DNA from 4 places in the Shewanella sp. 10N.286.52.B9 genome. Region 4 is predicted to be linked to each of the others. Evidence: predicted binding sites of a transcription regulator. Region 4 holds the regulator's gene; each other region holds the start of a gene.
What was found. The regulator sigma-54, encoded in region 4, starts transcription at its own class of promoters, with help from an activator protein. The targets are predictions, from matches to a motif close to GTTGGCACGNNNNTNGNNT.

Region 1 (7,661 bases), on a different contig from region 4:
CGCCAAATGTTGGCCGCAGATCACCGGCTAAATCCACATCAGAAACCACCATCTCAAGTTTCTGCTCTGGTTTTAAAATCTTTTCAGCTTCTTTGTTGATATTTTTAGTCATAGTGTCGAAAAAGCGCTGCTGAAAACGAGATTTCACTTCATTGGCCGTTTTTAAATCTCGGTACTTTTTAGGTTCTTGCCATTGAATTTTAACCACACCGTCTTCAGTCACTGGGTTGACCACGACTTCGTCCTTAGCTGCAGCAACATTACATACCAATGCACCTGCTAATAGTAAATATTTCATTTTCATCATTTTCCCCTAGCTATGAACCTAGTGTTTAAAAAATCAACAATTCTATACTTGTCGGATTATACAAGCAGTTACCTGAATATAAGCTTAACCTACTCTAGCAATACTTGCTGAAACAACATTTGATAGAGATTAATACCGACCAACCCAAAATCTGCTCAAATAACAAACTAACTGTTCAGTAATCATTCAGTAAAAATAGGTTAATGTGTCTCTCAACAAGTACTAGCGCCTTATTTCCCTTAACAATATCAAGGTGAATATCGCGAAAGACTGACCAACGAATAAAATTTGGACATATATATCGCTCAAGGATTCAGCGCTAATAGCAATTAACGTATCAATACTGGAGTTAATATGAATAACATCGAAACCAATACAGCAATCGGCACAACTACCAGCAATAAGATGATTAAGCCTATCGCTCTCGCAGCGACAGTTTTTATCGCCATGCTGGTGTCATCTTCAAGCTTTGCCCATCAATTTGATATCGATTCAAAAGGCGCCGAAGCGATAAAACAACACCAGCAGTTAATGAACCAGCATATACAAGTCGCTGAGCAAGAGTTTAATGCTGAATTAGAGAAAAACCTTGATCAGCAGTTACAAACCGCTGCACACAAGTTTATGACTCAAGCCTGCGCTAAATACGGTTTAGAGTTTGATACTCAATCAGAAACTTGCAGTAGCTAAGTCTGCCGATTGACAGGCTTACATCTCAATTACACTAAAAATGCAGCTATAAAGCTGCATTTTTTGTGGATGCTTAATTAACTTTCAGCGATATTTAAAATGGAAAACGCTGGCTTAATAAAGGATAGTTTTTACGGAGATCTTTTTTCTTGGTACTGAACTTTTTACCTTGAGGAGTATGCTGACCAGAGGGTACAAAAGGCAGCTCTTCACCGCAGCGGTCTTCATAGATTTTTCCGGCAATCAAATCATAATCTTCAATAAAGGGATAAGCATAGTCATCTTTTGTTGGCCATAACTCAAGCTCGCCCAAACAGTCGGGGTTAGCAATAATCTTGTTATACCAAGTCTCACCTAAGGATAAAATAAACCCTCGAAACTCCACAAAGCCATAATCTGAATCACAGCCAGTAACAATGAAAGCTGCGCCCCAAATATCCCAGCGGTAACTGCGGCGCATTTGTTGGCCAAATATCTTATCAAAAGCCGCTAAGTCAGCATCATCGAGCGCCGACAATTTTTCCACTAATTGATCATGGCACGCTTGCTCTGATTGCTCAGGATGGCTACGGGTCACCAAAGACCAAAATTCCGCCTCAGTCATTACTTATCCTAATTTCTTAAAAAACGTTTTCACAAACTATCTCTACTCACGCTATTCTACACCACATGACCACTCACATAGTTCCAATAATGATAATAATACTATGAATAAACCACCGTTAAGATTAACCCTATTAATTGCATTGTACGTGTTACTGTCTATTGTGGCCCTTTGGCGCTCTTATAGCATTCAAAGTATAGATTTATTCAGTATCGGCGTTATCCCTGTGTTGGTTGGCTTATTAATGCGAACACACTGGGCCAGCATTGCCTTAAAGGTATATTTAGCCATTCAAACCTTAGCGATATTAGCACTGTCTACCACTGCTATTATCGCCTATCAAATCACTCCTGAAGATGTAAAAGTGGTGTTCAATGGCTTTAATATCCCTATTCCTGCCATTGCTGCGGTACTATTTTCACTGCTGGTGTTTCAATACTGGGTGGCATTTTGTAAAGAAACAGCGATTTATTTGAAGCCCAAAAGTTAACAAAGGCGCCCTGCTGACTATATTCATCCCTTAGCATAAGTTAACATGCGCCCATAAAACTCAGATCGAATAATAAGAAGCTATATAATGAGCCATTTATCGCCCAGTGAATTATCCATTTTGCTAGTTGAACCATCTGATGTTCAGAGAAAAATAATTATTTCACGCCTGCAACAAGAAGGCGTACATAGCATACAAACCGCCGCTAATCTTGCTCAAGCTAAAGAGATTATTGTTCGACACACGCCAGATCTCATTGTCAGCGCTTTACACTTTACTGACGGTGAAGCGACTGAACTACTCAGTTTTATTAAACAAAACTCTGACTATCAAGATATTCAATTTATGTTGGTATCCAGTGAATGTCGCCGTGAGCAACTGGAAATATTTAGGCAATCTGGAGCCGTCGCGATTTTACCTAAGCCTTTCGATGCCGATCATTTGGCCACAGCACTGAATTCCACTATTGATTTAATCAGTAATGACGAACTGGACCTAAGCCATTTTGATGTTCAGGATATTCGCACTTTAGTGGTTGATGATAGCCGCATGGCGCGAAACATTATCAAACGAACTATTACTAATTTAGGTATTCGGATGATAAGCGAGGCAACTGATGGCGCTGAAGCTATCGAATTAATGCAACAGCAAATGTTTGATTTAGTAATCACCGATTACAATATGCCAAGTGTTGATGGACTGGCATTGACCCAATATATACGCCACCAAAGCCAGCAGTCTCATGTGCCGATTTTGATGGTGTCATCAGAAGCTAACGATACCCACCTAAGCAACGTATCAAGCGCAGGTGTTAATGCGCTATGTGATAAACCCTTTGAACCTAAGTTAGTGAAGCAACTCCTGTATCAACTGTTAGAAGATTGATAGCTAACAAATTTTTGTAGGCCAAAGTTCAAAATGAGCAGCAACAAATCAATAAACTTGATAAAAACGGCAGAAGCAGTTAATTCACTCAGCCGAGTTTAAGCTAACTAGATCACTAAAAAGTTACTTATTTGCAATATAGCAGCACATTTATCAGATAAAATGCTTTCAAAGCCTTATGGCTTATGGCATGTTAATCTAGTTCTAAATAAATACATCTATGGAAAGCAGAGAATACAACATGAACAAAAGTGAATTAATTGCAAAAATTGCAGAAAATGCTGAGTTAACAAAAGCTGAAGCGGGTCGTGCACTAAAGTCTTTTGAAGAAGCGGTAACTGAAGCCATGAAAAACGGCGACAAGATTTCTATCGTAGGTTTTGGTTCTTTCGAAACATCAGTTCGTGCTGCACGTACAGGTCGTAACCCACAAACCGGCCAAGAGATCCAAATTGCTGAAGCAACAGTACCTAAGTTTAAAGCAGGTAAAACGCTAAAAAATAGTGTTAACTAAAAACCGCTAAAACGATAAAACCTCCTTTTTTGGAGGTTTTTTTATGTCTTTTTTTTGCATAAATAAGTAAAAACAACACTTAAACTGCACAATTAAAGTGCAACTACGCATCATTAAGTGGCAACATAAATGCAACATAAATGTGCAGTAATTTTTAAGCTATTGATTAATTTAGCTTTATAAACATGGCACATCATTAGCAACACGTACCTCAGATAAAACAACATTTAGCGTCGACCGGACTTTATGCAAGATGCTAATTGAATAATAAAACTTTGAGGGAATGAAAATGAAAAAATCTCTGTATCAAGCTATTGCGCTATCAACAGGTTTACTTTTAAGCACTACAGCTTTAGCTGAAGTCACGGGTAATATTGGCGCGACGTCAGACTATATTTGGCGTGGTGTGTCACAAACTAGTGGTGCTGCGGTTCAGGGGGGCATTGATTATGGCCATGAGTCAGGTTTCTATGTCGGTGGTTGGGCATCAAATGTAGATTTTGGTGACGGCACCTCTTATGAGCTTGATGTGTATGCCGGTTTCGGTGGTGACATTACAGAAGACTTAAGCTACGACATTAACTACCTTTATTACGCTTACCCAGATTCACCGGGCAGTGTTGATTTTGGTGAAGTAACAGTTGGTCTCGCGTGGAAATGGTTAGATGTCGCATACTCTTACACAGTCAATGGCGGTGATGATATTGCTGAAAGCCCATTAGATTCAAAAGATATGATGTATGCTCAAGCTAACCTGACTTTCCCATTAACTGAAAAAGTGTCACTGGGTTTCCATTATGGTTACTCAAACGGTGATGTAATCACCAGCTGGTACGGCACTGATAGCTATTCTGAGTACAACGTATCACTAAGCACTGATACTGATTTCGGTACTATCTCGTTCATGGCAACAGATACTGATTTAGAAGATGATGATGCTAAAATTGTTCTTGGTTACTCATATAGCTTCGATCTATAACCATCAAAAGTATTAAATGATGTTAGCTATTTAATCTAAATTATTAAAAAATCAAAAAACGTCACCTTAGGGTGGCGTTTTTTATTGCTCTGAGCCTCAAAATCCTCACCACAGAAGTGCGCATTTTTTTTATTAGCTGCTACATTCAAATTATGAGGTTATTTTTCTGCTGCCTAGCAAATTATTGCTCAGCAATAAAGTAGCAATATTGTGCTCACGGTTTCAAGCCGTTCAGGCTGTGATTACCGTTTATGTAAAGCCATTAATTATGCTTTACGAGTACCACCCATGTGAGGATAAAGTGATGGCTAATATTACTGAGACTATCCCAAATGATACTGAAATCGAGGCAATGGTTTCACCAAAAAATCAACGCTCGGCTGAAATTATTGAACACAAAAGACAGGTTAAGCGCCGCTTGGATGATTATCTCGAACAAGCTGAATTGCGAAAAAGCTTAGGGGAAGATGATTTATTTTAGCCTAGCCCCTGTTACGGGGTCATTAGGCCAATACTTTTTATAAAATTAAGGCTTCACCTTAATATTAAGACTTTAAGAAGTATGCAAGACCATTGCACTCTAAATAAATTGAACAGGCTGGGTAAATCATTTTGCCGCAGTCTGTGATAATGAGTGCATTACCGCCCCTTTGTTGGGTTTGCACTTTTAATTCTTTTTTCAGCATGCTGATACTGGGGACACCAACCTCTATTACTTCAGGTTTGTTAGCGCAATACGTCGTCACCACCTCACCTAGCGGTTCATTGTCATGGTTATACAATTCACTGGGCTGATAGATTTCAACCGTTGAAGCTTTAGCTTGGTAAGTAATATATTCATCAGCATTGGTTCTTATAGAGACGCCATTACAGCCACCGACGATTAATGAAGCCATAAGCAAAAAACTCAATGGAAGTATCTGGCTTGAAAGTTTCATCGATAGTACTCCTTCTGAGTAAAGGCATACACTCCCTGTGTATGCCATCGTAATTTATCGCGATAGCGATATTAGCTCTCTAATGCCTTAGCTTTTTGCTTGGCAAAATACTCTCGGGTTAAACCAAAGACCACAGGACTTAATAGGACTAGCGCAATTAAGTTAGGAATGGCCATCATTGCATTAAGCGTGTCAGCCAACAGCCAAATAAACTCTAATGAACTCACGGCGCCTATGGGTACCACAAGGGTCCATATTAAACGAAATGGTTTTACCGCTTTATCGCCAAGCAAGTATTGAACACACTTCTCACTATAAAAACTCCACCCTAGAATAGTCGTGAAGGCAAACACAGCAAGTGCTACCGCCACAATATAATTACCCATGGGCAGTGCATGTGAAAATGCATATGAAGTTAGTGCTGCGCCGTTCTCACCTGATGTCCAAGCACCGGAAACAATAATCGCTAAACCAGTAATAGAGCACACAATGATGGTATCAATGAATGTACCTAGCATGGCCACTAAGCCTTGCTTTACCGGATCATTGGTTTGCGCTGCAGCGTGAGCAATGGGCGCACTACCTAAGCCCGCTTCATTGGAGAACACACCACGGGCGACACCAAAACGAATCGCAGCCCAAACAGCTGCGCCAGCAAAACCGCCTTGAGCAGCAACTGGGTTAAACGCACTGTGAATAATTAATTCAAATGCTGCAGGAATTTGGTCTGCATATACCACTAAAACAGCTAAACCCGCGGCAATATAAAACAGGGTCATTAACGGCACGAGTTTACCAGCAACTTCTGCAATACGTTTAATACCGCCCATGAGTACTGCACCGACGAGTACCATTAAGACTAAACCAGTAACCCAGCTCGGCACGCCAAAGTTAGCACTCATGGCATCTGCCACTGAGTTAGTTTGCACGGTATTACCGATCCCAAAACCGGCAATAGAGCCCAGTATCGCAAACGCTGTCCCTAACCAGGCCCATTTGCTGCCTAAGCCATTTTTAATGTAATACATCGGTCCACCGACGTGATTGCCATTACTGTCTTTTTCACGATACTTAACTGCCAATACCGCTTCGGCAAATTTGGTCGCCATACCCACTAATGCGGTGCACCACATCCAAAATAATGCCCCTGGCCCACCAATAAAAATAGCGGTAGCCACACCAGCAATATTACCTGTTCCTATGGTGGCTGAGAGCGATGTCATTAGCGCATTAAAAGGACTAATTTCACCTTTATCAGTGCTATCACTGTCGGTTGCTCGACCCGACCACAGCAGTTTAAAACCAGTGCCTAATTTTAGGATTGGCATTAATTTTAATCCGATAGATAAAAATAATCCCACTCCTAAAATCATCACCAACATGGGTACGCCCCAAACGATGCTGTTTACTGCATTAATAAATGCCGTTAATCCTTCCATTGAAAACCTCATAATGAGTTAAATATTTATAGTTATTATTAATCGTTATCACTAAACGTTATTTTTACGGTTACTGCGTTCACACTACTAATACATCAGTGCGTGAATTTCAGATTACCTTCATTGGCACTAAATTGGAAACATCGGTACGATTCAAACCGAACAAATCAGCAAATAACAGTTTTTATCAGCCAATTAAATTAATTTAATTATAAAAAAAGCGCTAACTAAATTAGCGCTTAAATCTTATTGAACCATTACAACCTAGCCTAAACACCCTGAATAAGCAGTCATTAAGGCCTTCACTGGGACAGTTTTTGATAGCAGCTTTGACAGACGCAGGCTTTGCCCTTTAACTCTGTGCGCAGCTTGTCACTGATCACAGCTTTAGCTGAAGCGCTTAAACACCAGCAGTCTTCAATCGGTTTACCCGCACTAACCGCGCATTGATTAACCTGCTGGCAAACGGGGCACGCTAATGGCTCAAAAATCGCGTCTTGTGCCTCAGATACTAATGGTTCATTTGCTTGGTTTGGTGAGTATATTTCTACATCTTTCATCTGGTTCACTTTGTTTCGTTAACTGGTTTAATTTCCATAAAATGCTTTATGAGATAAGGCTATGCCTTAACGATTGTAGCTTAAAAGCATAAGCTTGAAACTGGTTAAAGTCCTACTTATTAACAGGAAAATTTGGATAAGCTTCGGCGCCTAAAACATTACCAAGCTGCTGCTTGCCATAAAAGCCATCATGTTGATGATAACTTTTTTGGGTTTGTGGCAGGTCTCCTTTAAAACGCGGATCTTGCGGCCTTT
Region 2 (7,661 bases), on a different contig from region 4:
AACTGCTTGCCTGGAAAAGATTGCTTTACAAGCTTAGATAACTGGGCAAATTCTTTAAAAACGGCAGCACTGTTTTTAAAGCTAAAACTTTGTTCAAAACCCATCGCTTTTGCGACTTCTGCCAAGGCCCACCAATCAGCTTTTGCAGTGCCTTTAGCTTGTATAAAGCCACGTTGGCGGCTAATCACTCGCTCACTGTTAGTGACAGTGCCACATTTTTCAGACCAACCCTGTGCAGGTAATAACACATCGGCTAATTGCGCAGTCGCAGAGTCTTGTGTTATCTCAGACACCACCACAAAAGGACAGGTTTCTAATGCCGCAGTTATTTTTGCAGTATTAGGCAATGACACCACTGGATTAGTGCCCATAATCCACACCGCTTTAATTGTTCCATCTGCCATAGCATCAAATAATTCAACGGCTGTGAGACCCTTATCAGTCGCGATCACCTCAGACTGCCAAAAATCTCCTAACACTTGACGCTCCGGCTCAGAAAACCCCATATGACAAGCAAGTTGTGTCGCTAAACCGCCCACTTCACGCCCACCCATGGCATTCGGTTGGCCTGTAAGTGAAAAGAAACCACAACCTTCCTTACCAACCTGACCAAGAGCTAAGTGACAATTGATTATCGCATTGCTAGTGTCAGTGCCTGCAATAGATTGGTTTACCCCTTGGCAGCTAGCTGTCATGACTTTTGCGTGAGAGATAAATAACTGATAGAAATCCTGCAACTGAGCAATAGGCACTAATAACGCTTGGGCAAGTGTTTCAACATCAGTGGCTTGACTGGCAACGTGTGCTAAGGTTTGAGTGAAGTTTTCAGTGTGCGCATCAATATATGGCTGATTTAACGCTTCATTTTTGGCAATGAAATTCAGTAAGCCATTAAATAATAACGTATCTGTCCCCGGCGCGATTTGAAGATGTAAGTCTGCTTGGCTTGCCGTAGCAGTTTTAGCTGGGTCAATTACGACAATTTTAGTGCCATAACGCTGGCGGGCTTTAATCATCCGCTGAAATAAAACCGGATGGGTCCACGCTGCGTTTGAACCCACGAGTACTATTACTTGTGCCTGTTCAAAATCGTCATAACAACCCGCTACAACATCCTCTCCATATGCGCGCATGTGCGCACTTACAGCAGAAGACATACAAAGGCGTGAATTGGTATCAACATTCGCCGTGCCAATAAAGCCTTTGGCCAATTTATTAGCCACATAGTAATCTTCAGTTAAAAGTTGCCCTGATAAATAAAATGCAACTGAGTCTGGTCCATATTGCGCAATAGTTTGTTTAAAGGTGTCAGCAATTGTCGTGATAGCTTCAGGCCAAGCAACTGACTTACCAGACTTATATTTGGGATAACGTAAACTATTTGGCTGGACTAAGCTTTCTAATAAACGCTCACCTTTGGCACATAACTGACCTTTATTAGCTGGGTGAGTACGATCACCTTCAAGCTCAAATCCAATGTCGTTAAGACTGCTAGGGGTTACACTTATTCCGCAGCCGACGCCGCAATAAGCACAACTAGATTGGATATTAGACATGCAACTTCCCTTCACTGACTCAAATTCAATGACAATAACGTCGCAAATCTCGTGCCAATTGCTAACTTAATGATTTACAAACCGTTTACAAATAAGGCAAATTTAAAATCGCTACTTTTGTTCAACAAAAGTGCACCAAGCCGCACCAATAACGCACATGTCGTTGAAAACAAAAGAAAATTAATACCACTTTAGAGGTATACCGTATAGGTAGTGTGATAAATGCTAAGCCATGAATTGAATATTCATGTGGAATTATTCTTTGAGCTAATGTCGGCGGAAATATAAAAGTTATTTATAAACAGCAAAACTGGGGCAATAAAAAAGCGCTGAATTTCAGCGCTTTTAAACTTTGCTTAAAGCTAAATAATCATCAGTTATTTAGCAACGCGGCCATCATCATGGCAGCTATCACAAGTCGGTTTTTCACCAACATTCATGTCATGTGGTGCGTGACAGTCTTGACACATTAACATGCCATCATGTGGCGCATGGTTTTCATCCATTTCCGCAAGTGTTCCGTGACAGTCTTGACACTGCGCGAACTCATGCTCACCGTCAGCAGATGGCTCGCCATCAGCATGACAACTTTCACAGCCACCCATTTCAGCGTGGAAATCAGCTAAAACTTCATCTGCAGCGAATGCATTTGATGACAAAGTTACTACAGCTAAAGCTGCTGCAAACATTGCTACAAGTATTTTATTGCTCACTATTATACCCTCCAGTTACGATAGTCAAAAAGGCTCTAATAGAGAGACCTTTAATCGATATCAATTTTCAGAACGACTTTTTTAGGCTCAGTTATAAACTTAGCTAACACTGGTTAATTTAGCAACACTAAATAGTCAGCGGCAAAATTCAATCATCATCTCTGACACCTAAAAAGCGTTACATAATGTATCACCTTGAAAAGAAGGTTATATTAACGAGTTAAAATAAAAAGGGAAGCAATAAAAAAGGAGCTATTAAGCTCCTTTTATAACCAAGATCACATTATTAACTATTTCTAAGGGCGCTAATACGTTTTTCTAGTGGTGGATGGCTCATTAAAAAGTCAGTCATTGAACGTTTACCGTTAATACCTAATGCTGACATTTGCGCTGGCATTGCACCCGTTTCTGGGCCAGTTTTTAAACGCTCTAATGCCGCAATCATCTTATCTTTGCCAGCAAGCTTGGCCGCACCTTCATCGGCTTTAAACTCACGAATACGAGAGAAGTAAGCCACAACCATAGACGCTAAAATACCAAATAACATGTCAAGTACGAAAACCACAGCCATGTATGCAAACATACCAAGACCTTCACCCTCTTCATCATTACTCGCAACGAAGTTATTCACAATACCTGCAACAACACGAGCGGCAAAAATAACGAAGGTATTCACGACACCTTGAATAAGGGTCAAGGTGACCATGTCACCGTTAGCCACGTGGCTAACTTCGTGAGCCAGTACGCCTTCGATTTCATCTTGGGTCATACCGTAAAGTAAGCCTGAACTCACAGCAACTAGCGCGTTATCTTTACTTGGGCCCGTTGCAAATGCGTTCATCTCTTCAGATTGGTAAATTGCCACTTCTGGCATTTTAATCCCAGCTTGCTGCGCTTGACGAGCAACGGTGTCAACTAACCAACGTTCAGTATTATCACGAGGGTTTGTAATAACTTCACAACCCATGGTTTTCTTCGCCATCCACTTAGAGATAGCTAAACTGATAAATGCGCCGCCAAAACCAAACATAGCAGCAAAAATTAATAAACCACTCATGCTTGATGTGCTTACACCAAGCAGAGACATCACAATCGAAGCAACTAGCAAAATGGCTAAGTTGGTGGCGATTAGTAAACCGATACGTAACATTACAACTCCTAACTGGCATTCATGCCGACATAAACTCAACGCCTGAGCTCAATGCTCAAGCTGACTTGAACGCAAAAATATTATTAAACACTTAACGACATAATATGTCCTAAAAAAGATATTTCAAGCGTCTAATAGAAAAAACTGACATAAAATGACAGATTAGTTAAAAATACCATACTAAGCCTAACCTCAGCTAAATGCTTAACTTAGTAGCGGGCAGAGTCTAGGCAGCTAGTATTAATCGAAACTTAAATCTAACCAGCATTTGCTAGAAAGCCTAGTGTTTAGCGGATAGATGGCGATTAATCTTTGTTAATATCGTCACTAAGGAGCAGAACAATAACTAATTTAATTAGTTAGCAATTTATAACCCTCATTCAGCCCAGTATCCCTTTTATTCATAACCTTACCTTGAACGCTGCGAGTGAGTTAACTGTTAAGTTTAGCTAATGGCTATTCATTCATAATGGGGCTTCCCGGTCATTGACATTAATCAGCATGCCGTCAACTTATAAATACCCATTTAAGTGAGTGGAGCACTCATGTCTACATAAGAGTATCAGCCAATAAAAAAGCGTTAAATCCCATAAGAATTTAACGCTTTCTTTATCACTCAATCCAGTGAACTCATTCAGTAAACTGACTCTAATTCATTAAAAAGTGTAGCTCAGTTTAACGTTAAAGTAGCGACCTGGTTGAGAATAAGTCTCTTCGGTAACATCCATGATGTCCATTAAGAATTTTGACTGACCCGCTACATCAGAATATTCGATATATTCTTTGTCAAACAGGTTAAATACGCCAGCGCGTACCGTCCAGTTATCATTCACATGGAAATTAGCCGTCAAATCAAACACTGCGTAACCTGCTGTGTTATAGACCTGATTAAATGTATCCATACCTGGAAAAATATCTAAATTGGTCGTACGGTCCATCTGATCAGCAAAACGCATGGTTAAGCCAAAGTCAGCTTCGGTATTACCCAGGTAAGTATAATAATTTGCCCCTAAATTACCTTTTAACGGACTAACAGAATTAAGGTAATCACCATTTTGATCTTCGCCGTGGGTGTAAGCAATATTACCCCACAGTTCAAATTCATCAGTAAACCAATGACTCATAGACATTTCAGCGCCATAAAGCGTGACTTCATCATAGTTGATATAACGATAATTTAGTGACTCTGGCATAGGGCAGAATAATGGTATATCACATGGGAAATTCATCCCTACAAATTCCCAATCGATGTAATTATCAGCCTGAGTATAGAAAGTGGTGAATTCGTATTGAGTGTCGCCATGATCACCGCGAACACCCACTTCAATGGTGTTACTTGATTCAGACTCTAGGTCGTAGTTAGCCTGAATAATAACCGGAAATGGCATAGCGCCATCTTTGACTTCTAACTCACCCCATTTCTGATCTGGGGTTGGCATTTTGTAACCGTAAGCATATTGCGCATACACATTCACGTTTTCAGTCATGTGATATACAAGGCCAAGTTTAGGCGACCAAAAGCCATCACTCATCGCGGCAAAATCTTCAGGATCACGGCCGGCATCTTCAGCTTGTTGTTGATCAGGGGTGTTCTTGAAATAATCGTAACGCAGCCCCACAATACCGTTTAGTTTGCCGTCTAAAAAGGTCATGTCATCTTGTATAAATAGTCCGGCACGTAAACTTTTAGTATCGGCAAATGAGAAGGTATCGGTTTCCGATGGCGTAGAATTACCATTTTTATCGATATCTTGGTAATCACGAGGGCGACTCATTTCCGACTGCTCTACATCTACACCATAAATGATATTGTGGTCATGACCGGGTAGTGACAATGCCTTACTAAAAGTACTGGCAAAACCAAAACGGTATTCATCAAACTGGTAATCACGGTGCTGCGTTATTGCTCGGTCTGCGCCACTGATACCATTAAAGTAGTCACGTTTTTCACTTTGGTCGGTTTTACCGTAATAGAGTACGAAATCAACATTGTCATGAATGATACGGTCTTTCGTTGAGCGTAAACGTAATGAGGTATTTAACGCTTGAGTTTGGCGGTCATAATCAATTGACTCACCCATGTCACCTTTATCAGCATATTTTTCCCAGCGGTCAAGCTGTTGATTCATGTAATCAACGGTTAACTGCAGGTTAGTATCATCATTAAAGTGATACTTACTTTTTAGTAATAAGCTGTCAGTGACTAAGTCACTATCTGGTAATGTGTTGTAGTAGTTTTGCTGCTCTTCACCACTACGACGTTGATAACTGACTAGGTTATCAAAATCACCTGCTGCAAATGCGCTAGTAAAGCCACCGCTGAACTCATCGTTCATACCTGTGTAGCCGCCATTTGCAGAGAAATAATAATCACTGCCACGTAAGTAATCATCCGCATCTTTAGTGGTCATGACCATCACGCCACCTAACGCATCGGAGCCATACATAGTCGATGCCGCAGTTTTTAACACTTCAACTTGCTTTAAGCCTTCAACTTCAGTTAATCCGCGGCCAGTGCCTTCAGCGCCAGGGCCTAATGGCGATGCATACTGGTTATTAACCCGAACGCCATCTTTAACCATCATCACGCGGTTGCCGCCAATACCACGAATGGTCACCGAGCTTGGCTTACCTGCGCCGCCTTTAACATCAACGGCAGCTTCTGTTCTAAATAATGAAGCAAAGTCGGTGCTCATATTACGCGCTATCGATTCTTCATCAATAACCACAACCGAACCGGCAACTTGATCAAGTGTTTGCTCCATACGAGAACCAGAAATCACAATTACATCATGAAAATTTGAAATAGATTGTTTGATTTCTTCTTGCGATACAATTTCACCAGTATCCGCAATAACTTGAGGGGACAATGCCGCGGCAATCGCGGCACTAATTAACTTGATCGAAAGTTGCTTCATCAACACTATCCTTAAAAAAACCTTAATAGGAATTAATCTCATCTTTAATGGCGCAGGATTCTAGCATGAACAAATTTTCACATAGCGATCATGATCTCAATATTCATTGTTGATATTCAAACTTAAGGGTTTTCTTATTTTTACATTGTTAGCGGTCACGGATATTTAATTAGCTGCAAAATAAAGCCAACAATAATTAACAGTTGAGCATCATTAACAACTCAAGATCCCAACACCCAAAGCGGTTGGCCAATGCCGTAGGGTTTCCATAAGGTTTTAAAGAGAAGATCATAGCGATGTTAAAAATATGCGGGGGAGTGAACAGTAAAAGCCAAAATACATGTTTAAAGGGTAAGTTTACCTTGATGAAACGACTAATCTAAAATCGTATAATATAAATACTCCCATGCGAACTGAACGCTATACATTGGTGGGTATGAGTTGACCTGATGCCAGAAAAACCAAAAGGCGTGTGACAGTGAGCGGTAGTCGTATACCAAGAAATAAAAGGAAATAGCCACTTTTGATGGGTGATATAAATGAAAAGGCCCACCAAGGTATACAATATTACTCTGCGTATTTTTTCTGCCTTGGTAAACTCTGGTGCAAATTCGATGATTTCTCTCCTTGAAAATATCAAATGCTAAAACAACTACTTGTAAGCAAAAAGACAAAGGCTAAAAATCAAAACTTAAGTCTCTATAAGGTCGAGTTATCAATATGCACAGCGGCATTTATAGCTGTTGGCTCACTTAAGTACGGCACATAACCTAAGAATGGCGCTGTCATTAACTCTTTTAAACTTGATAAGTTCTCTTCTATTTCACTCATTTCAGGGTCAACTTGGTTAGCGACCCAAGCTGCAATATTAAGCCCGTCAGCTTCAATGGCCTCTTGGGTTAATAATGCATGGTTAAGACAACCAAGCTTCATGCCCACCACTAAAATAACCCCAACATCATTTTGCTGAGCCAGCTGCTGTACTGATTGCGATAAATATTGGCCTTTACTTAAAGGTAATCTCCAGCCACCAGCACCTTCAATTAATGCAAACTCGGCACTGTTTAGTGCTTCAAGTGGCAATAAATCAACAACGCCACTGGCAGTTAAACTCACCCCTTGTTGCTTTGCGGCAATATGCGGTGCAATGGCGGGTTTAAATGCGATAGGGTTAATTTGATTGTAATCGAGCGTGATAGTTGATTGTTCAATTAGGCTTAGCGCATCGCTATTTCTAAGCCCTGCGTCTGTTTCAATACAACCTGAGGCAATAGGTTTGACGCCGAGGGTTTTAGCTTCTGTGGTTTTAGCGACAGTTATTTTA
Region 3 (7,661 bases), on a different contig from region 4:
ATGAGAGGTTCACTGCAGACATATCGCAAGGTATCAATCGAAAGTGGCATGGCAGTGGCGTCGCCACACCGAATTATACAAATGTTATTAGCAGGTGCATTAGAAAGGCTCGCTCAAGCAAAATATGCCATTGATCAAGGTGATATCGCCAGCCGTGGTGAGTTATTGGGTAAGGCTATTGGCATTGTGTCTGGGCTTAATGGCAGTTTAAATATGGAAGCCGATGGTGATGTCGCCGGAAATTTAACTCAGTTATATGACTTTATGTTGCGCAGATTATCAGATGCCAACATCAATAATGATGCTGAAGCCATTGATGAAGTAGCGGGGTTGTTACGAACCATTAAAGAAGGTTGGGATGCTATTCCACAGGACATGCATCATATGACTTCAGAAGCCAGTTAAGCTGTGACGTAAAAAAAACAGGCGCTTTTAGCGCCTTTTGTTTGTTTCATGATGGCTAACTTAGTAACAGTTTGTTTGCATCTGTTTACTAAATCATCTGTTAATTTATTAAATCAATGAGATGCTGTAATTTTGTGGTTTGTCACTTGATTCTCACTGGCTGATAATACAATATTCATTTTATAAAAACGTTTAGACTATATTGCGCAGATGTCCGTGTTTACACTATGTGTAACCAAAGCGTATAGGTAGGATGTTGTATTAATGTATTTGTGGTAAGTTTGTCACCAAATATTTATCCATATTGCATATAATAATCACAATCAAGTCGCACTTCCGTTTTATCTCGTATAGCGTGATAATGGCTGTGAAATAATAATAACTCGAGCTTTGGCCTTCTTAATGATGCAAATAGAACAACGAATATTAATTGTTGCTGACCCTTCTGAGCGTGTCTCTCGTCTTTGTTGTATTTTTGATTTTTTAGGTGAAAAGTATCATCTAATTACTAAAGACGATCTTGCCTCATTAACCGCAGACTGTCGTTATCGGGCGTTAGTGCTTGATACCCAATCAGTCACGGCTGAGTTTATTAAAAGCGTGAAGTCATCAATGCCTTGGCAGCCAGTGCTATTATCAGGTGAAAGTAACCTTAATGGTGGCAACGTATTAGGCACCATTGCTGAGCCAATAAGCTACCCGCAATTGACCGAATTACTGCATTTTTGTCAAGTCTATGGCCAAGCTAAACAGCCGCAAACACCCACCAGCGCTAACCAAACTAAACTATTCAGAAGTTTAGTGGGCCGCAGTGAAGGTATTGCCAATGTCAGACACCTTATTAGCCAAGTGGCCAGTTCTGACGCAACCGTGCTGGTACTGGGTCAGTCTGGCACCGGTAAAGAAGTGGTAGCCCGTAATATTCATTACATGTCTGATCGCCGCGATGGACCATTTATCCCGGTCAACTGTGGTGCTATTCCGCCTGAGTTATTGGAAAGTGAACTATTTGGCCATGAAAAGGGCTCATTTACTGGGGCGATTTCAACCCGTAAAGGCCGCTTTGAATTAGCTGAAAATGGCACGCTGTTTCTTGATGAAATCGGCGACATGCCACTGCAAATGCAAGTAAAGTTACTGCGGGTATTGCAAGAAAAAGTATTCGAACGTGTCGGTGGTTCTAAAACCATCAATACCGATGTACGCATTGTTGCGGCCACTCACCGTGACTTAGAAACCATGATCAGCGAAAATGAATTTCGAGAAGATTTATATTATCGTTTGAATGTGTTTCCAATAGAAATGCCTTCATTAAGTGAGCGCAGTGATGATGTGCCATTATTATTGCAAGAGCTTGTGAGCCGTGTTTTTAACGAAGGCCGCGGTAAAATCCGCTTTACCCAGCGCGCAATCGAATCATTAAAGGCCCATAATTGGTCTGGTAATGTCCGCGAGCTGTCGAATTTAGTCGAGCGTTTAACGATTTTATTCCCTGGTGGCTTGGTTGATGTGAATGACTTACCAAGAAAATATCGTTATATCGATGTGCCAGAGTATTGTGTTGAAGTCAGTGAAGAGCAGCAAGAGCGTGATGCATTAGCATCTATCTTCAGTGATGAGGAACCCATAGAGCTACCTGATACCCGCTTTCCAAGTGAATTACCGCCTGAAGGGGTAAACCTTAAGGATTTATTGGCAGAGCTTGAAATTGACATGATCCGCCAAGCGTTAGAGCAACAAGATAACGTGGTTGCCAGAGCCGCTGAAATGTTAGGCATACGCCGAACCACCTTGGTTGAAAAAATGCGTAAGTACGGTATGGGTAAAGATTAATCAAGCTCTTACCGACAGTAACTTACAGCTAAATAACAAATAGACAAAACGAGTAAAAAGCATGCATTAGGGCATGCTTTTTGCTTTTGCGCCGTTAAAAACTTTAAACTGGCATACCAAATGCATTGGTAGTACAAAGTTATTATTTTGACGGAGTGACCATGTATTCAGCGCAATCACTAGTAGAACAGCCGCAGTATTGTGATAGCTACAAACTAGCCGAGCCTGCAGCAATTGTCAGCGAGGCGCCAGCAGCGCCAATTACACTGCGTCAATCAGTGAACCTCGATCTGCAAGCTGAAACATCACGTCCGCAAAAGGCAGCTAATATGTCTAACCAAATGGCGCATATTCTTCAAGCTATGCCTTCAGGTGTAGTGATTATCAATGGTGACGGTATTGTGACCTTGGCCAACCCAGTCGCAACTGACTTATTAGGCCGGCCGCTGCAAGGGGCCAAGTGGTTTGACATTATTAACCGCGCTTTTTCACCCCAAGATGATGACGGTTATGAAGTGTCACTAAAAGATGGCCGCCGAGTAAAGCTGGCGATTACTCCGCTGTCGCCAGAGCCTGGGCAGTTAATTGTGTTAACTGACTTAACTGAAACCCGCTTATTACAGAAAAACCTATCTCATTTACAGCGCTTATCAGCACTGGGCAAAATGGTGGCAACCTTGGCGCATCAGGTCAGAACGCCGTTATCGGCCGCGATGTTATATGCATCAAACCTTGCTAGCCCTAAATTAAATGATACGGCTAAAAAGCGTTTTCAAGGCAAGTTAGTCGATAGGCTTAATGAGCTAGAGCGTCAAGTTAATGACATGCTACTGATGGCAAGAAACAAACAAGATGGCGCCGCAGAGTCGACATCTACTGCAGATATTATTGAGCCTGTGCTGGCAAATTGTGAGCCCATTGTTGAAAACAAACAGTGTAAATTACACTTTATTGATCAAACCGATAAACACATTATGGCTAACACGAATGCCTTAAGCTCGGCGATTAACAATCTGGTGATGAACAGCCTAGAGGCCAATGCCACAGAAATTCAGATTGTGACTGGCGAAGATGAACACGGCATTAATATCGATGTGATTGATAACGGTAAGGGTTTATCAAAAGAGATGCAGCAACAAGTATTGGAGCCTTTTTTTACCACTAAAAGCCAAGGGACAGGCCTAGGCTTAGCGGTAGTGCAAACCGTGGTGAGAAATCATGGCGGCAGATTACAGGTGACATCGCAGCCGCACAAAGGCAGCTTAATTCGACTATCATTTCCTATGGCTAAAGACACGGAACAAGCCAAAAAAATAGTGGAGGGATCCCATGAGTGAAGCCAAGTTACTGTTAGTTGAAGATGATGCTGCGCTGCGTGAAGCCTTACTTGATACCTTGATGTTAGCCCAATATGACTGCGTTGATGTGGGCTCTGCAGAAGAGGCCATTATTGTCATGAAAACCACGACGTTTGATATGGTTATCAGTGATGTGCAAATGGAAGGTATTGGCGGGCTAGGGCTATTAAACTATTTACAGCAAAACCATAGTAAAGTCCCCATTTTATTAATGACCGCTTTTGCCACCATTGACAGTGCGGTTAGCGCCATAAAACTTGGTGCGGCGGATTATCTGGCTAAACCTTTTGCGCCTGAAGTGTTGTTAAATCAGGTATCTCGCTACTTACCCCTTAAACAAAATTTAGGTCAACCTGTGGTCGCCGATGACAAAAGCTTGGCGCTACTGAATATTGCCCAGCGGGTGGCAAGCTCTGATGCCTCAGTGATGATCATGGGGCCAAGTGGATCGGGCAAAGAAGTGCTAGCACGTTATATTCATCAAAACAGCCCTCGAGCAGAAAAACCTTTTATCGCCATTAATTGCGCAGCAATACCTGAAAATATGCTTGAAGCCACCTTATTTGGCTATGAAAAAGGCGCTTTTACAGGCGCTTATCAGGCATGCCCTGGAAAATTTGAACAGGCTCAAGGCGGCACCATATTGCTTGATGAAATTTCTGAAATGGAGCTAGGGCTGCAAGCCAAATTGTTGCGAGTACTGCAAGAGCGTGAAGTTGAGCGTTTAGGTGGCCGTAAAACCATAGCTCTTGATGTGAGGGTACTTGCCACTTCAAACCGTGATTTAAAGTCCATGGCAACATCGGGCGCATTTCGAGAAGATTTATATTACCGCATTAATGTATTTCCACTAACCTGGCCGGCATTAAACCAACGACCGGCTGATATTTTACCCTTAGCAAGGCACTTGCTGGTTAAGCATGCTAAGGCATTTAATGTCTCACCAGTGCCTGAGTTAGATGAGATAGCTTGTCGTCGTTTATTGGCTTATCGCTGGCCAGGTAATGTCCGTGAGCTGGATAATGTTATTCAGCGCACCTTGATACTGAATAATGGCGAGGAGATAACTGGCGCGGATATTATTCTTGAAGCTGAAGATGTTACTTTGAGCCCCAATGAGCAACCCGTGGCAGCTGCTGAAACGGACGGGCTTGGGGGCGAACTGCAGGCTCAAGAGCATGTGATTATTTTGGAAACCTTAAATCTATGTAATGGTAGCCGTAAAGACGTAGCTGAGAAGCTGGGAATTAGCGCCAGAACATTGCGCTATAAAATGGCTAAAATGCGTGACTTGGGTATTCAAGTCCCTGCTTAAATATCGACGTTTAGTTCATCTTTATACTTAACTCTAAATTCTAAAATATTAGCTTAACCGCTTTGATGATACTAAAGCGGTTCTATTTTGTGTGTTTTTCACCCTTTCAAGTTGTTTTTAAGCTCTTTTCATGGGCTTAAGTGTATTTAAGCTATTGTTGGCATCCTACTTGCTAATTCTATTGTAACTGTTTTTAAGTCGTCAAATATCCGACGAATGGAGTTTACAATGCAGATTAGTTCAAATCCTTTTTTACAAGAAATGCAATCCTTAAAGGGTGAGATTTCGCCTAATCTTGGCTTACCTATTCAAGCGGATATGATTCAAAAAGTCGGTAATACTTCTGGTGCTGACTTTGGCCAATTGTTATCTCAAGCGGTCGGTGGCGTGGCTGATTTACAATCAAACTCAGCTAATTTAGCCACCCGATTAGAGATGGGCGATAGCACTGTGACCTTATCTGATACCGTGATTGCCCGTGAAAAAGCCGGGGTTGCATTTGAAGCAACGGTGCAAGTGAGAAACAAACTTGTAGAAGCGTATAAAGAAATTATGAGTATGCCTGTTTAGGCTTTTGTTAATAGTATTGTTGTTGATATTCTGGTATTGAAGTAGGTAAATATTGTGAGCACAGATCTAGTATTAGATTCAGATAAAGTCGATAGCACAGGGATTCAGCAGGAAAATAAACCTGGCTTGAAAAGCTCGTTTGGTAGTGCTGACTTTATGCGTCAAATCACTATGATATTGGCTTTAGCTGTATGTCTTGTGCTGGCAGTATTTATGATTATTTGGGCGCAAGAGCCTGAATATAGGCCGTTAGGGCAAATGGAAACTGCTGAAATGATCCAAGTATTGGACGTTTTAGATAAGAATAAAATTGCCTATAAAATCTCCGGCGATGTAGTCAGTATTCCTGAAAACAAATATCAAAATGTCAAACTGCTGCTGGGCCGTGCAGGCGTTGAAGCCAGTAGTCAACCAACCGATTATTTAAGCCAAGACAGCGGTTTTGGTGTTAGTCAGCGCATGGAGCAAGCCCGCCTTAAACAAAGCCAAGAAGTTAATTTAGCCAGAGTGATAGAAGAGCTAAAAAGTATTAGCCGCGCCAAAGTGATATTAGCTATTCCCAAAGAAAATGTGTTTGCCCGTAATAAATCTAAACCTAGCGCTACCGTAGTTGTGAGCGTTCGTCGTGGTAGCCTTGGCCAAGAAGAAATTGACTCTATCGTTGATATTGTCGCCTCAGCAGTACAAGGCTTAGAGCCAAGCCGGGTGACAGTGACCGATTCAAATGGCCGCCTGCTAAATTCAGGTAGCCAAGATGGCGCCTCCTCAAGAGCCCGCCGCGAGCTTGAATTAGTGCAGCATCAAGAAGCAGAATATCGTAACAAAATCGATTCGATATTAATGCCTATTCTAGGCCCTGAAAACTTCACTTCTCAAGTGGATGTCAACATGGACTTCACCGCGATTGAGCAAACCGCGAAACGATTTTCGCCTGATTTACCCGCTGTACGCAGTGAAATGACCATAGAGCGTAATTCAAGCGGTCAATCAATGGGTGGCATTCCAGGGGCATTAACCAATCAGCCTCCTATGGATTCAGATATTCCACAAGAAGCAGGCGCAGAGCAAACTACAGCGGTTAATGGCAATAGCCATCGAGAAGCAACCCGTAATTTTGAACTTGATACCACCATCAGCCATACCCGCCAGCAAGTGGGTGTGGTGCGCAGAGTCAGTGTGTCGGTGGCCATTGATTATAAACCGGGACCTGCTGATGAAAGTGGCATAGTGACCCGCATTCCGCGCACCGAACAAGAGCTAACCAATATTCGTCGCTTACTTGAAGGGGCGATGGGCTTTACCAGTCAACGTGGTGATAGCTTAGAAGTGGTCACAGTACCGTTTATGAACCAGCTTATTGAAGAGCTGCCCGCCGCTGAAATGTGGGAGCAGCCTTGGTTTTGGCGCGCGGTGAGATTGGTGTTAGGGGCGTTTTTAGTCTTAGTGCTGATTTTGTTTGTGATTCGCCCTATGTTAAATCGTTTGTTTAATAACGACGAAGTCGAGATGCCCGAAGAGCCGCGCTTAGGTCATGAATTGGCTGAGATTGAAGATCAGTATGCCGCCGATACCTTGGGTATGCTCAATAGCCAACAAGCAGATTATAGCTATGCCGATGATGGCTCGATTCAAATACCAAACCTGCATAAAGATGATGATATGATTAAGTCGATTAGGGCATTAGTGGCTAATGAACCTGAACTTTCTACCCAAGTAATTAAGAGTTGGTTACAAGAAGATGGCAAATAATACCCTGGCAGCACCCGTAGGCGAACAGGCTAGTCTTGAAGAGCTGAGTGGCATTGATAAAACTGCTATTTTGTTACTGAGCTTAAGTGAAGCAGATGCCGCCTCAATCTTAAAGCACTTAGAGCCAAAACAAGTGCAAAAAGTCGGTATGGCCATGGCCGCCATGCAAGACTTTGGTCAAGAGAAAGTCATTGGGGTGCATAAGCTGTTTTTGGAAGAGATTCAGAAGTTTTCTTCCATTGGTTTTAACAGTGAAGAGTTTGTCCGCAAAGCATTAACTGCGGCCCTAGGTGAAGACAAAGCCGGTAATTTGATTGAACAAATTATTATGGGCAGTGGCGCTAAAGGCTTAGATTCGCTTAAGTGGATGGATGCACGCCAAGTGGCGACCATTATTCAAAACGAGCATCCACAAATCCAAACTATTGTTT
Region 4 (7,661 bases):
AGCTAGTCGGGATCTTTACTGACGGTGATTTACGCCGCGTCATCGATGCTGAAGTGAACCTGCGTACTACCGCTATTGCCGATGTAATGACAACCAACTGCATTACCATCAGCCCAGGTATTTTAGCCGCGCAAGCATTACAGATTATGGAAGAAAAAAGTATTAACGGTTTAATTGTCGTAGACGAGAACCAACGCCCAGTCGGCGCACTTAACATGCTCGATATGGTTAAAGCTGGAGTCATTTAACATGTCATTACACGAAACACTGCACCAAGGTTTTTACGGCCCAATCTCTGATGATGTTTGGCAAAAAGCCAAAAAAATTAAGCTGCTTATTTGCGATGTCGATGGGGTATTTTCCGATGGCCGTATTTATTTAAGTAATGCAGGGGAAGAGTTAAAAGCATTTCATACCCGTGATGGTTATGGCATTCGCTCTATTTTAACCAGTAATATTCATGTTGCTGTGATAACCGGGCGTAAATCTGCCATTGTGGAAAATAGAATGACCGCTTTAGGTGTCACTCATATTTATCAAGGTGTTGATGATAAACTAGTGCCTTACCAAAGCCTGTTAGATACCTATGGCGTTAGCCCAGATGAAGTCGCCTATATTGGTGATGACATGGTTGACTTACCTGTGATGAAACAGGTTGGCCTTGCAGTTTGTGTGGCTGATGGCCATCCTTATGTTAAACAACATTGCCATATGACCACCACCATTAACGGCGGAAATGGCGCATTACGTGAACTCACCGATTTGCTATTACTTAGCCAAGATAAGTTTGAAAATGCCCACGGAATGAGTATATGAGCCGAGTGACCTTCGCTATTATCGGATTTTTTGGCGCAGCCTTAGTCCTTTATTGGCAAGTACAAATTAAACGTAGTCAGATGGAGGCAAGTAAATTGCCTGCCCCTGCTCGCCCTGATTTTATCGCCAATGACTTACGCACCACTGAATTTAATGAGCAAGGTTTAGTGCAAAGCCGAGTCTCAGCGAAATACATGGAGCACTTTCAGCAAAGTAATGAAACCATGTTTACTGAGCCTGTCTACCTTATTTATCCTGAAAATGGTGAAGCCGAATGGCAATTAAGCGCAGATTTAGGCAAGCTGAATAATGAAACAGGCAAAGTAGTTTTAGAAAATAATGTTATTATTGATGCAATAAACATCGACGAGCCATTACAATCTTTGACAACCACCATGTTGGCACTCGATATGAACACCATGATTTTGACCTCAGATAGACAAATTTTTGTTACTGGGTCAGATTTTAATATACAAGGTTTAGGCCTGTATGCTGATTTAAATGCTCAAGAACTTGAACTTTTAAGTCAAGTAGAAGGAACGTATGAAGCAAAGTAAACTTTTGATTGCCTCACTACTCAGTGTAGTCAGTATTGCCAGCGCCTATGCAAAAGAAGGCGATTTACAGCAAGAGCTTAAAGTCGCAGCTGTGAGCCAAAAAGCTGACATAAAAAACAATCAGGTCATCTTCTATGGCCCAGTTAATGTGACTCAAGGGTCGATTAACATTAATGCCGACGAATTACGCGCATTTGGCACCGAAAGCGGCACCCAAAAAACCATGATTGCCACAGGTAACCCTGCGACATTTTCCCAAGAGTTAGATGATGGCCGTATTGGTACTGCCAGTGCCGATGAAATTAAATATGAGCTTGCCACTAGCATTTTAACCTTAACGGGTAATGCTAAATTGGACCAAGCTGGCAGCCAGGTTACTGGTAACCTAATTAGCTACAACATTGAAAAGCAGCAGTTAATTGCTGAAAGCACCGGTACTGGTGAAGATCGGGTTATCACTATTTTTCAACCAGAAAGTCACCCAGACTTGATTGATTCTGAAAAGAAAAAAGATGAGCAACCACATTTACCAGACAGCGCTAAACCCGGTGATGACACGCCACCAGCTATAATTGAAAACAACAATTTATCTGCTGTAGAGGCTGTGAACTCAACTGAAACACCCGAAGTAACTGAATCACTTAACGCTGAGGCGCAGGCGACATTGTCAGCCCCAGCAGCTGAGCAAAATGACTAATGACCCAAATTACGTTAACCGCTGAAAATCTCGCTAAGAGTTATAAAAGTCGCCAGGTAGTAAAAGATGTCAGCCTGACGGTAAAAACCGGCCAAATTGTTGGCTTACTTGGCCCTAATGGTGCGGGTAAAACCACCACCTTTTATATGGTCGTAGGCCTAGTCAAAAGTGATAAGGGCCGCATTCTGATCGATGAAGATGATTTAACCGCAGATCCAATGCATTTGCGCGCCCGAAAAGGCATTGGCTACTTACCTCAAGAAGCCAGTATTTTTCGTAAGCTCACAGTACACGATAATATAATGGCAGTGCTTCAAACTCGCAAAAGCTTATCAAATGAGCAGCGCATTGAAGAACTGGAACATTTATTAGAAGAATTTAACATAACTCATATCCGTGATAGCCAAGGTATGGCGTTATCGGGAGGCGAGCGTCGCCGAGTTGAAATTGCACGCGCATTAGCGGCAAATCCTAAGTTTATTTTATTAGATGAACCTTTTGCAGGGGTAGATCCTATCTCAGTAATCGACATCAAGAAAATTATTCAACAACTTAAAAGCCGTGGTTTAGGGGTGCTAATTACCGACCATAATGTCCGTGAAACACTTGATGTGTGTGAGCGAGCATATATTGTGAGTCACGGAAACTTGATTGCTGAAGGAACACCTGCTGAGATCTTAGTCAATCAGCAAGTTAGGTCGGTATACTTAGGTGAACAATTCAAGCTATAGTTAGCACTATTCAGTTTTTAGTATGGCATTCGCGGCCAACAACAAACCTTAATCTAGTCTATTTTTCTAGGATCATAAACTAGCGCCCACACTGTTCGTCGCGATGATGTAATTCAATTAGGGACAAGCGGTACATGAAAGCCTCACTCCAACTCAAAATGGGTCAACACTTAACCATGACCCCACAGTTGCAACAAGCGATTCGCTTATTGCAACTTTCCTCATTGGAGCTACAGCAAGAAATTCAACAAGCACTTGATTCAAACCCGCTATTAGAGCTTGAAGACGAATTCACTAAAGCCAAAGAGCCCGTAAAAGAAAACGCCCTGCAAACTGACACCGATTTTAGTGATAATAGCCAAGTCACCATAGAAAAAGACACCTCAACGGTTGATACCACTGAATCGCTCACTAAAGATTCTATGCCTGAAGAACTCCCTATGGATACCACATGGGATGAGGTGTATACCGCCTCGCCTACTTCTGGCTCTGGCGCAGTATCGAGCGGTAATGATATGCCGTTTCAAGGCGAAACCAGTGAAGGCTTGTATGAGCATCTTGAATGGCAAAAAAACCTCACTCCCTTTTCTGAAAATGACTTAGTGATTGCAACCGCCATTATTGATGCCATTGATGAGCGCGGTTACCTCACCCAGAGCGTTGAAGACATTTTGCAATCCTTAGGCACTGACGATATCGAACTCGATGAAGTTGAAGCTGTACTTAAACGGGTACAACACTTCGATCCCGTCGGCATTGCAGCGCGAGATTTAAGTGAGTGTCTATTAATTCAATTAGGCCAATACCCTAATGAAATTCCTTGCATAGATAATGTTAAGTTACTGATTAAAGATCATCTTGATTTAATCGCCGGTCGTGACTTTAGGTTACTGATGCGTAAAACCAAGCTTAAAGAAGATGATTTACGTGAAGCCATTGAATTTATTCAAACGCTCAATCCACGTCCAGGCTTGCAAATTACCCCCATTAAAGATGAGTACGTCATTCCTGATGTTACTGTACTTAAAAAGAATGGTCGCTGGGTGGTCGAGCTAAATCCCGATAACATGCCTAAAATTGGCGTTAATCAGCAATATGCAGCTATGGCCAAAGGCGGTTCAAGCCAAGCTGACAGCCAATTTATTCGTGGTCATTTACAAGAAGCTAAATGGTTTATCAAAAGCATCGATAGCCGTAATGAAACCTTACTAAAAGTGGCTAACTGTATCGTACAATTTCAGCAAGGTTTCTTTGAGTTCGGTGAAGAAGCCATGAAGCCGATGGTGCTCAATGATATTGCTGAAGCGGTTGAAATGCACGAGTCGACCATTTCACGGGTCACGACCCAAAAATACATGCATACCCCCCGTGGACTTTTTGAACTAAAATATTTTTTCTCAAGCCATGTAAGTACCGATGATGGTGGAGAATGCTCTTCTACAGCAATTCGCGCATTTATTAAAAAGCTCGTAGCTGCAGAAAACCCGAAAAAGCCTCTTAGTGATAGTAAAATGGCGACACTATTGGCTGAACAAGGGATTAACGTTGCTCGACGTACGATAGCCAAATATCGAGAGGCAATGCTCATCCCTCCCTCAAACCAACGCAAAAGCTTATAACTTTTGTTATTGGAGGATGACCTATGCAAATTAACCTGACTGGAAACCATATTGAAATAACTCAATCTTTACGGGAATACGTGCAAACAAAATTTTCAAAGCTTGAACGACACTTCGAACAGATCAATAATGTTCACGTTGTGCTCGATGTTCAAAAGCTACAACAGATTGCCGAAGCCAAACTGCACCTAAAAGGCGGTGAAGTGTTTGCTGTATCGCGTAACGCTGATATGTATGTGGCAATAGACGCCCTGATAGATAAGCTAGACCGTCAGGTAATTAAACATAAAGAGAAACTCACTAAGCATTAACGATGGAACTTCGTACCATCCTGCAGCCGGCGTGCACTACCTGTGCCACTCCGGGCAGTAAGAAAAAGGTACTGGAATTAATCAGCAATTTAATGGCTGCCCAGTACCCAACCCTTTCTTCACAGGCTATTTTTGAAAGTCTAATAGCGCGTGAAAAAATGGGCAGTACAGGTATAGGAAATGGCATAGCAATTCCACATGGGCGCTTAGATAATATCGAAGAACCCATTGCTATTTTAATCAAATGCGAAGAGCCAATCGCCTTTGATGCCATAGACAAGCAACCTGTAGATATTTTATTTGCGCTTCTTGTACCTGCAGATCAGTGCCAGCAACACCTAAGCACATTATCTAGCATGGCAGAGAAACTCAGTGATAAATTGATACTTAAACGACTTCGAAAGAGTCATGACGCTACAGAACTTTATCAGGTTATTACTGCATGAAACTTGTCATCGTATCGGGACGTTCAGGTTCAGGAAAATCAGTCGCACTGAGAGTGCTTGAAGATTTAGGTTATTACTGTGTTGATAACCTGCCACTGCCACTGATTGGCAGCCTGCTTGAACAGCTTAAAGATAGTAACGAGCTTGTCGCCATTAGCGTCGATGTGCGTAATATCGAAGAGCAAGGCAAAGTACTCAAAGAGCAAATTGCTTTACTGTCTGACGATACCAGCATTACCAGTTTCTTTTTAAACGCCAACGATAAAGTGTTACTGAAGCGTTTTAGTGAGACCCGCCGATTACACCCACTGTCTAAGAATCAAATTTCGTTACAAGAAGCCATTAAGCTTGAGGGGCGGTTACTCGAACCCATAGCCAAAATGGTTGATCACTATATCGACACCTCGCAAACTAATATCTACGAATTGAGCGATCATGTTCGGCAAATCTTGCTAGGCAGTGTTGATAAAGAATTAGTGGTACATTTTGAGTCATTTGGCTTTAAGCATGGCATGCCGGCTGAAGCAGACTTTATGTTTGATGTGCGCTTTTTACCGAATCCGCACTGGGAGCTTGAGTTAAGGCCCTACACAGGCCTAGATGCGCCCGTGCAAGAGTTCTTAGAGCGACAGCCTTTGGTGAATAAGTTTATCTGGCAAATTGAAAACCTTTTTGACACTTGGATGCCACATTTAGAGCGTAATAACCGCAGCTACCTGACCATTGCCATTGGTTGTACTGGCGGTCAGCACCGTTCGGTTTATATTGCCGATCAGCTCGCTAAACGTTTCAACAACTCTAAGCACAAAGTCAGCGCCCGCCATAGAGAGCTTGGCATTGAATAAGCTAACCACAACGCCAGCCAAAACGGTGGCCTATTCAAAGCAAATTACCATCAGTAACAAGCTAGGCTTGCATGCGCGAGCGGCGACTAAATTGGCAATTTTAGCTACCGAGTTTGACGCAACTATCACCCTTATCCAAGGTGAGAAACAAGCCAGTGCTGCCAGTGTATTGGGGTTATTAATGTTAGAAAGTGGCATTGGTAAAATCATTACTGTTGAAGCTCAAGGCCGTGATGCAGAAAAAGCCCTTGAGGCCGTATGCAAGTTAATCAACGATAAATTTGACGAAGAAAGCTAACCGCCTGCGCCCAGTAACATCTCCAAGGAAACACAGCGACTCACCTTTACCATTATTTTATTAGCTATACTCAACACACCACCAAGCAGTATTAGCGTATTTATGAATTGCGCATCAAGCCATCAGATATTAGAAATTTCTTCATTCTTTCCGGTGAGTTAAGTTAACATTTCATCATCGTCTTTTCAGGAGTAGCCAATGGGTATTGAAGTCATCGACAGCGAACTGACCGAACAACGTCTTAATCAGCTTACACAAGCATTAGGTAGCGGTATGTTTGTTCATGTCAGAAATATGCTTCATGACATGGCCGCCTCCGATGTCGCATTAATTCTTGAATCATCACCGCCGAAAACTCGTCAAGTGTTATGGCAACTGATTGATCATGAGCAAGCGGGTGAAATCCTAGAAGAACTCGGTGAAGAGTTAAAAGATTCACTCATCAGCGCTATGACCCCAGAAAAAGTAGCCCAAGCCACCTCTGGGATGGATACCGATGACTTGGCTTACATCTTAAGAAGTTTGCCAGATGCTGTTTATAAAAAAGTACTGCAATCCATGAGCAGTCAAGACCGCCATCGCGTCGAACAAGCACTGTCATACCCTGATGACACCGCTGGCAGTATCATGAATACTGATACGGTCACTTTGCGTCCTGACGTTAATATTGATGTGGTATTACGCTATTTGCGCCAGCGCGGCAACTTACCCGATACCACAGATACCTTATATGTGGTTGATCGCAACGATCATGTGCTTGGTGGGGTGCGCCTTGCCGATCTACTCACCTGTGATCCTAATTCAACCATTCGCAGCATCATGGATCCTGAATTAGAAAGCATCCCTGTGGACATGCCTGATAATGAAGTGGCGCAATTATTTGAACGCCATGACTGGATTTCGGCCCCAGTGGTAGATGAAGCGCAAAAATTATTAGGCCGTATTACCATTGATGATGTGGTCGATGTTATTCGTGAAGACGCCGAACACTCAATGATGGGGATGGCGGGTATGGATGACGATGAAGATACCTTTGGCCCCGTAATGAAAAGCACCTTCAGACGCTCGCTATGGCTTACCATTAACTTGTTTGCCGCCTTACTTGCTGCATCAGTAAGTAATATGTTTGAAGGCACGTTAGAGCAATTTGCCACCATCGCGATTTTAATGACTATTGTCCCTAGTATGGGCGGTGTGGCAGGCAATCAAACCTTAGCTCTGGTTATTCGTGGTATCGCCTTGGGTCATATTGGCCAAAGTAACTCCCGTTGGCTTATCGGTAAAGAATTAGCCATTGGTTTTCTTAATGGCCTCATGTGGTCGGTACTGGTCTTCTTTGCA

Region 1: a site for sigma-54 is predicted at 3,675-3,693, ahead of BCU91_RS07765 (TorF family putative porin). Genes of this name have one in related genera too.
Region 2: a site for sigma-54 is predicted at 1,597-1,615, ahead of BCU91_RS12260 (nitrate reductase). Genes of this name have one in related genera too.
Region 3: a site for sigma-54 is predicted at 2,306-2,324, ahead of BCU91_RS13315 (PAS domain-containing sensor histidine kinase). Genes of this name have one in related genera too.

Annotation. Positions count from the first base shown of each region.
Region 1 covers NZ_MCTY01000125.1:84,304-91,964, forward strand. The annotation lists gene BCU91_RS07735 (DUF3016 domain-containing protein) at 1-304, opposite strand, end outside; gene BCU91_RS07740 (hypothetical protein) at 662-997, shown strand; gene BCU91_RS07745 (DUF4240 domain-containing protein) at 1,092-1,601, opposite strand; gene BCU91_RS07750 (hypothetical protein) at 1,705-2,091, shown strand; gene BCU91_RS07755 (response regulator) at 2,179-2,976, shown strand; gene BCU91_RS07760 (HU family DNA-binding protein) at 3,218-3,490, shown strand; gene BCU91_RS07765 (TorF family putative porin) at 3,780-4,469, shown strand; gene BCU91_RS20380 (hypothetical protein) at 4,774-4,950, shown strand; gene BCU91_RS07770 (hypothetical protein) at 5,015-5,407, opposite strand; gene BCU91_RS07775 (sodium:alanine symporter family protein) at 5,479-6,846, opposite strand; gene BCU91_RS07780 (cysteine-rich CWC family protein) at 7,149-7,406, opposite strand; gene BCU91_RS07785 (c-type cytochrome) at 7,519-7,661, opposite strand, start outside.
Region 2 covers NZ_MCTY01000177.1:7,504-15,164, forward strand. The annotation lists gene BCU91_RS12260 (nitrate reductase) at 1-1,556, opposite strand, end outside; gene BCU91_RS12265 (cytochrome c3 family protein) at 1,934-2,269, opposite strand; gene htpX (protease HtpX) at 2,556-3,419, opposite strand; gene BCU91_RS12275 (TonB-dependent hemoglobin/transferrin/lactoferrin family receptor) at 4,076-6,337, opposite strand; gene bioD (dethiobiotin synthase) at 7,037-7,661, opposite strand, start outside.
Region 3 covers NZ_MCTY01000183.1:6,654-14,314, reverse strand. The annotation lists gene fliS (flagellar export chaperone FliS) at 1-405, shown strand; gene BCU91_RS13320 (sigma-54 dependent transcriptional regulator) at 808-2,238, shown strand; gene BCU91_RS13315 (PAS domain-containing sensor histidine kinase) at 2,400-3,575, shown strand; gene BCU91_RS13310 (sigma-54 dependent transcriptional regulator) at 3,568-4,911, shown strand; gene fliE (flagellar hook-basal body complex protein FliE) at 5,140-5,481, shown strand; gene fliF (flagellar basal-body MS-ring/collar protein FliF) at 5,536-7,230, shown strand; gene fliG (flagellar motor switch protein FliG) at 7,220-7,661, shown strand, end outside.
Region 4 covers NZ_MCTY01000190.1:52,151-59,811, forward strand. The annotation lists gene BCU91_RS14315 (KpsF/GutQ family sugar-phosphate isomerase) at 1-248, shown strand, start outside; gene kdsC (3-deoxy-manno-octulosonate-8-phosphatase KdsC) at 250-816, shown strand; gene lptC (LPS export ABC transporter periplasmic protein LptC) at 813-1,373, shown strand; gene lptA (lipopolysaccharide transport periplasmic protein LptA) at 1,360-2,070, shown strand; gene lptB (LPS export ABC transporter ATP-binding protein) at 2,070-2,801, shown strand; gene BCU91_RS14340 (RNA polymerase factor sigma-54) at 2,936-4,420, shown strand; gene hpf (ribosome hibernation promoting factor) at 4,444-4,731, shown strand; gene ptsN (PTS IIA-like nitrogen regulatory protein PtsN) at 4,734-5,177, shown strand; gene rapZ (RNase adapter RapZ) at 5,174-6,022, shown strand; gene BCU91_RS14360 (HPr family phosphocarrier protein) at 6,048-6,320, shown strand; gene mgtE (magnesium transporter) at 6,519-7,661, shown strand, end outside.